Regions from separate parts of the Bradyrhizobium sp. BR 1433 genome, predicted to be linked through region 2. Evidence: riboswitches for the same ligand, from Rfam matches in the RefSeq annotation. Region 2 holds a riboswitch; the other holds the start of a gene.
The links. A riboswitch is a leader RNA that binds a small molecule or an ion and turns the genes downstream of it on or off. The one in region 2 is predicted to bind ZMP and ZTP.
Positions count from the first base shown of each region.

Region 1 (3,392 bases), 460 kb from region 2:
GGTGAGCGTGGCGCCGGGCCGAACCGGGCTCGGCAGGCGGATCTCGAAGCTCCGCCCGACGATCCCCGCCACCTTGGTCCAGATCGCCTCCACGACGAGCCGCTGATAGATCGCAATGGTGTTGAAACCGCTTGCGATCAGTCCGCCGAACGGGCCTGCCGCAGCCGCGACGGGATCGGCATGGATTGGCACCGGATCATATTTGCCGGCGAACTCCAGGATCTCGGCCTCGCCGATCGTGTAGCTGCCAAGCTTGAACGTCTGGCCCTCGGTGAGATCTTCCGCATACAGCATCGCGCGCCTCCATCTGTCGCGCGACGATAGACGAATGGTGCGGGCTTTCCATTACCCCGGACGTCATGAACTTCGCGCGCGATACGCGAGCGACACCCGCCGCTCGCATATCGCCACGGGCATCCCGCGCTATTGCAGCCGGGCCGCCCTCGCCTTTGCGGCCTTCAGCGTGTTCTCCATCAGGCAGGCGATCGTCATCGGGCCGACGCCGCGCGGCACCGGCGTGATCGCGCCGGCGACCTGCACCGCCTCGTCGAACGAGACGTCGCCGCACACCGCGTAGCCGCCGTCCGGCTTCTCGACGCGCGTGGTGCCGACGTCGATGACGATGGCCTGGGGCTTGATCCAGTCGCCGCGCACGAGGCCGGCCTTGCCCACCGCACTCACCAGGATGTCGGCCTCGCGGCAGATCCTGCTGATGCCGCGGGTGTGGATATGGGTCTGCGTCACGGTCGCGTGCTCCTGCAGCAGCAACGCGGCCATCGGCTTGCCGACGATGTTGGAGCTGCCGATCACCACTGCATGGGCGCCGGTGAGGTCTGATCGGACCGACTTGATCAGCCGGAGACAGCCGAGCGGCGTGCACGGCACCAGCGCGTCATCGCCGTGAAACAGCCGGCCGGCGTTCAGGGCGTGCAGGCCGTCGACATCCTTTGCGGGATCGACCGCCGCCATCACGCGCAAGGCGTCGATATGCGCCGGCAACGGCAGCTGCACCAGGATGCCGTCGATATCGTCGCGCGCATTGAGCGCCTCTACTCCGGCAAGCAGATCGGACTCGCTGGCATCATCCGGCAGGCGTGCGACCTCGCCGCGCAGGCCGAGCCGCTCGGCCATCCTGACCTTGCTCTGCACATAGATCTGGCTCGCCGGGTCGCAGCCGACCAGCACGACCGCAAGCCCCGGCGCGCGGGGCAGCCGGTCGAGTTCGCCAGCAATCTTGTCGATGACAATTTGGGCATGTGCATGCCCATCGAGAATGTTCGCCGTCATGGCACCTCCGTTTCGAAGCGGTGCCCAGGCGCGCGGCGTTCAGTCTCTGCGCTCCCCGATGGTGGTCCATCCAAGCGCCAGTCGCGCAGATGGCGTGGTCATAGCCGCCCCGCCGGGCAAAGGCAATTCACGCTCTCCCGCGGGTCGAACGGCGACGAATTGCCCTCACTTTTGCCGGTGGATCGGTGCCGGGCGGGTCACCTCTGGGGGTAGGATTTGAGCAAGACTTGCGTTAAGTCTCGGCGCTTGCCGGGCTTTTCCGATCCCCGGCGCATCCCTTCCGGTCATCACGCCATTTCGGACATTTTCGACATGAGACATATCATCCTCGCGCTGGCGCTCTTCTGCCCGGCTGCCGCGCTTGCCCAAGGCACCACGCCGGCCCCCGCCGACGCCGACAAGCCGGCGGCGACCTCGCAGCCGATGGTCGGCGACAAGCCGCTGGTCCAGGTCGGCAAGAAGTCGGCCGCCAAGAAAGGCGAGAAGCCTGCCGCGCCCGACAAGCCGCAATCGGTCGCCCAGAAGCTTCAGGCCTGTCAGGACATCGACGACGCCACCAAGGAACGGCTGATCTGCTACGACGAGATCTTCAAGCCGCAGCCGAAGCCGAAGGCCGCCCCGGCCAAGGGCGTCAACGATTGCCGCTTCGTGAAGGAAGAGGACGAGCGGCTGACCTGCTACAACGGCTTCGCGGACAAGATTCCGCGCCTGCCGCGCTAAAGGTAGCGAGCGCCGCTCGGACGCCGTCCCGGATCCGGCCACCCGCCTGATCGCGGACATGAAAAAGCCGCCGCAAGTGTTTGCGGCAGCGGATTGATTGCCGGCTGCGGCAGCCCTTTCTTACCAGGTGCCGAAGCCGCCGAAGAAGCCCATGCGCTGCTGCTGCGCGACGCGGTAGGGCTGATACATGCCGGGCTGTGCCAGCCGCATCGGCTGCTGGGGATGGGCATGGTAGCGCGCGACCTTGCGCTTCTTCGGCGCCTGAGGCTGGGCCTGCGCCGGCTGCTCGGCCGATTTTGCCTCAGCCGCGACCTTCTGCGCATCAGCCTTCTCCGGCGGAATGAACTGGGCGAACGTATTGCGGACGCGGGCTTGCGCCGACGCATCGCCCGTAGCCGACGGGATGGCCGCGGCGACCGCGTTGACCTGCGCCGGAACAATGGTCGGCAAATTGGTGTCGTAGACCACCCGCTCGGGCAATTTCTGGGTCGACTTGATGCGCACCATGGTCTTGTCGACGCCCGGCGACGACTGTCCCTGGTTCTGGCCGGCGACCACGGCCTCCTGCGGCACGATGGCATTGACGACGAAGAGCAGCGCGAGCAGCACTCCACCAACGAACAGGAAATAACGCGCCACAGGCATTTTGGTAGCTCCCCCGCGCAGCAGGGCGCGGTTCATCTCGGCGCGACGACATCAGTCATCGCGCGGGCGATTTCATCGTCTGCGCATGATCACCCGGACGCTGTCCGCGCTCCCGGGTCGATTCGCTAACGGCTGGTTTATTAGTTAGTTCCTGTCCGGCCGTTACGGTTCACCCGACAAGTCAATTCGCGGTCACTTTTTCGAGATGCCGGGAATTAGAGGCGGCTCGCCGTCACGACCGAACATTTCGCCTTGTTTGCGTTCACGTTGACGAACCCGACCAACATTTGCGAGTAGGTCTTGCGGCTCTTCATGGCGATGGTGTCGGAGATCAGCCGCTTGCGCTCGGTCAGCGGCCGACCGTCCCGGCGGATGAAGGCGCAGGCGATCTCGATATCCTTGACGGCGAAATCATTGGCATTGCGCAGCGTCAGGGTGACCAGCGCCTTCGAACCCAGCCCGCCGCGCCGCCACGATTGCGAGGCGATCCGCAGCTTATCCAGCGGCGACCTTTCAGCGCCGGGCCCGGACGGCTTGGCCTCCTCTGCCCCCTGTGGAGCGATGGCCACACCGACGGTGGTCGGCTCGTCCGCCGGTGCGGCAAGCGCATCCCTCGCGGTCTGATTTGTGATTTGGGCTGGTTGCTCGCCGGTCGGGGCATTCTGCGCGGTGCGGATCATGGAGGACACCGGCCAGACATCCTGGTCCCCGGCGTCGCTCGGCTCGGGGAGCATGAACCA
Region 1 covers NZ_JBPUGG010000001.1:1,288,566-1,291,957, forward strand. The annotation lists gene ACSKB9_RS06540 (MaoC/PaaZ C-terminal domain-containing protein) at 1-294, opposite strand, end outside; gene ACSKB9_RS06545 (bifunctional 5,10-methylenetetrahydrofolate dehydrogenase/5,10-methenyltetrahydrofolate cyclohydrolase) at 424-1,287, opposite strand; ZMP/ZTP riboswitch at 1,303-1,382, opposite strand; gene ACSKB9_RS06550 (hypothetical protein) at 1,600-2,007, shown strand; gene ACSKB9_RS06555 (hypothetical protein) at 2,128-2,652, opposite strand; gene ACSKB9_RS06560 (hypothetical protein) at 2,868-3,392, opposite strand, start outside.
Region 1: linked by a shared signal. The riboswitch ahead of ACSKB9_RS06545 (bifunctional 5,10-methylenetetrahydrofolate dehydrogenase/5,10-methenyltetrahydrofolate cyclohydrolase) and the one ahead of glyA (serine hydroxymethyltransferase) in region 2 are both predicted to bind ZMP and ZTP.

Region 2 (3,392 bases):
GATCCCGATCCCAAAGGCGATCCCCAGCTCAGGTCCGGCCTCGGCCTGCTCGGCATGCGCGAACGGGTCGCCGCGCTGGGCGGGCGGCTCAGCTTCGAGACCGGACAGCCCAGCGGCTCCTCGCTCCGCGTCATCGTTCCCGTCACGGCCAGCCGAGAGGCCGCACCGGTGGAGCGCGCGGCATGAGCCACGCGGCGCGCACCATCATGCTGGTCGACGACCACGCCGTCGTCCGGGAGGGCTACCGGGCGATGCTGCAGAAGCAGCCGGGCCTCTGCGTCGTCGCCGAAGCCTCCGACGGTGTCGAGGCCTATCGCCTCTACAAGGAGACCGGGCCCGACCTCGTCATCATGGACCTGTCGATGCCCGGCATCGGCGGCATCGAGGCCATCCGCCGCCTCCGGCAGTGGGACAGGCGCGCAAAAATCCTGGTGTTCACCATGCACCAGAACGCGGCCTTTGCCGTGCAGGCGATCCGCGCCGGCGCGAGCGGCTATGTCACCAAGACCAGCCCGCCGGAGACGCTGGTGCACGCCGTGATGGATGCGCTGTCAGGCAAGATCGCGATCAGCCCGGACATCGACCACGAACTCGCGCTCAGCCACCTTGCCGGCGAGACCAAGGCGGCCGACCTCCTGACCGCGCGGGAATTCGAGGTGCTGCGGATGCTGCTCGCGGAAAACACCACCGAGGAGATCGCCGCGGCGCTGCACCTCAGCCCCAAGACGGTCGCGAACCTGCATTCCCTGATCAAGGACAAGCTCGGCGTCGGCACCGATATCGAGTTGGTCCGCCTCGCGCTGCGGCAAGGCATCCTGACGCAGATTGATCTCGGCGAGCGCTGACCCGCGGCGGCGCCAGCAACCAACCGCCAGCAACCAACCCTTGCGGGCCTGCCGGGGATTGGATAGCCTTTTGCTCGCGATGAGCTTCGCAGGCTCATTCGCCCCTCGCGCGACTGGCGAGCTTACGTGGAATCGACCACGGTGAAGCGCGAAGGGTTCCAACGCCGTTCGCCTGGGCAACCCGTTCAGCTGATGATCCAGCGTCTTAGGGAGCCCGGACCATGCCGTCATTCCGCAATGAACTCCATCTCAACGATTCGGAAGTTGCCCTTGCGCTCGAGGGCGAGGAGCGCCGCCAGCAAGACGGCGTCGAGCTCGATTCCGTCGGAGAACTACACCTATCCCGAGGTGCTCGAGCTGCTCGGATCGGTGTTCACCAACAAGTATTCCGAGGGTTATCCGGGACGCCGCTATTACGGCGGCCAGGAATTTACCGACCAGATAGAGAACCTTGCCCGACAGCGCGCTTGCGCGCTGTTCCGCGCCGAACATGCCAACGTTCAGCCTCTGTCCGGGTCGCCAATGAACCAGGCCGTGTATCTCGGCCTGCTGCAGCCCGGCGATACGATCTTGGCGATGGACCTGTCACACGGCGGCCATCTCACCCATGGCGCGCCGGTGTCGCACATGGGGCGGCTCTTCAACTTCGCCCGCTACAAGACGCAGCCGTCAAACGGCGGCGCCATCGATTTCGATGAGCTCCGCGCCATGGCCGGGCACGTCCGTCCGAAGCTGGTGCTGTGCGGCTACAGCTCTTATCCGCGCGATCTGGATTATGCGTCCTTCAAGAGCATCGCCGATGAGGTGGGTGCACTGACCATGGCGGACGTCAGCCATTACGGCGGCCTGATCGCCGGCAACGCCTTGCGCAATCCGCTCGATGCGGGTTTCGACGTGATGACGACGACATCGCACAAGACGCTTCGCGGGCCGCGCGGCGGCATCGTTCTTTGTCGCCGGGAGTTCGCCGGCAAGATCGACGCGTCGGTGTTCCCGGGATTGCAGGGAGGTCCGCACATGAACGTTGTGGCCGGAACCGCGGTCACGCTGAAGAAGGCTTCGACGCCCGATTTTCACGCCTATGCAAGGCTGGTCATGCGCAACGCGAAGGTCCTGGCCGAAGCGTTGATGGAACGCGGCATGACGTTGATCACCGGCGGAACCGACAATCACATGATGGTCGTGGATACGGTGGCCAGCGTCGGCCTGGACGGCGGCGCGGCCGAGAACATCCTCGACGCCGTCGGGATCACCGCAAACAAGCAGATCATTCCCGACGATCCGCGTCCGCCGCTCAAGCCGAGCGGCATTCGCCTCGGGACGCCGGCGGCGACCACGCGCGGCATGGGCGAGCCCGAAATGCGCCTGATCGCCGAATTCATTGCGGAGTCCCTCCGGTCGAAGGGAGATGCAGCGGTCGTCAAGCGATTGAGGTCGAACAGCGTCGAGATGTGCCTGCGCTTTCCCCGTTCCGGGGATCGCGCCGCCCTCATAGGCGGCCGGCCCGCGTTCCGTTCGTCGCGTCACTCGGCAGGTCGTGAAGGTTCCCGTGGGAAGGACCGGAACGGAAATTGATGCTGTTCGTTGGACCGCATGATCTCGAAGACGGAGCGTCCAACGCCGTGACCCGGAAAACCTTGCAAGCACGCTCGGAACAGGCGCTCGTCGTCATCATTCTCAGCACCGGTGCGCTGATCGGTTACCTCGGCCTGGCGCTGTCCAGGATGTGAGAGCTACGCCCGGCGGGCACCAAGCCACCGCGGGCGTCAGGCCGCGGCAAGCATCAAGTCGCTTGGTGCGCTGAAAGCGCGTGCGTGCGTGCCACTGAGTTGCCCGACGCGGCAAGCCAAGCCCCGCAGCAAAAATAATATAGGGTGAAAAGAGCAAGGCTCGGACAGATCATGTCGCGAGAATGCGGATGTTTGACGCACAAGCGACGACACCCGCCGTCGTCCCGGCGAAGGCCGGGACCCATTACCCCAAATCTCAATTGTTGCGCGACGCTGGGACCACGATCCCGTTCCTGATCAAATGCGGTGGTTATGGGTCCCGGCCTTCGCCGGGACGACGGTGTGCGCGGGAACAGTCTCGCGATGAATGCAACGCCACGCACGATCCACGCACCCGCCACTGAAATCGAGGACATTGCCGCCTGCCCGCAATTCTCGTACACGGTTTCACGCAATGACCTCGCAATTCTCTCCCAACTCCGTCGACGTGCTGCTGTTCGATATCGGCCGCGTCGTGCTCGACATCAACTTTGACAAGGTGGTGGCGCACTGGGCGCAGCATGCAGGCTGTGCGCCCGCCGAGCTCGCCACGCGCTTTGTCGTCGACGACAGTTTCAAGCATCACGAGATCGGTCGGATCGACGACGCGGCGTTCTTCGAAAGCCTGCGCCGGACGCTCGGCATCAACATCACGGACGCCCAGTTTCTCGAAGGCTGGAATGCGATCTTCACCGGCGAGATGCCGGGCATCGCCCCGCTACTCGCGGCGGCCGCCAAGCGGATGCCGCTCTACGCCTTCTCCAACACCAATCCGGCC
Region 2 covers NZ_JBPUGG010000001.1:832,884-836,275, forward strand. The annotation lists gene ACSKB9_RS04125 (histidine kinase) at 1-186, shown strand, start outside; gene ACSKB9_RS04130 (response regulator) at 183-845, shown strand; ZMP/ZTP riboswitch at 945-1,030, shown strand; gene glyA (serine hydroxymethyltransferase) at 1,194-2,420, shown strand; gene ACSKB9_RS04140 (hypothetical protein) at 2,417-2,575, shown strand; gene ACSKB9_RS04145 (HAD family hydrolase) at 3,030-3,392, shown strand, end outside.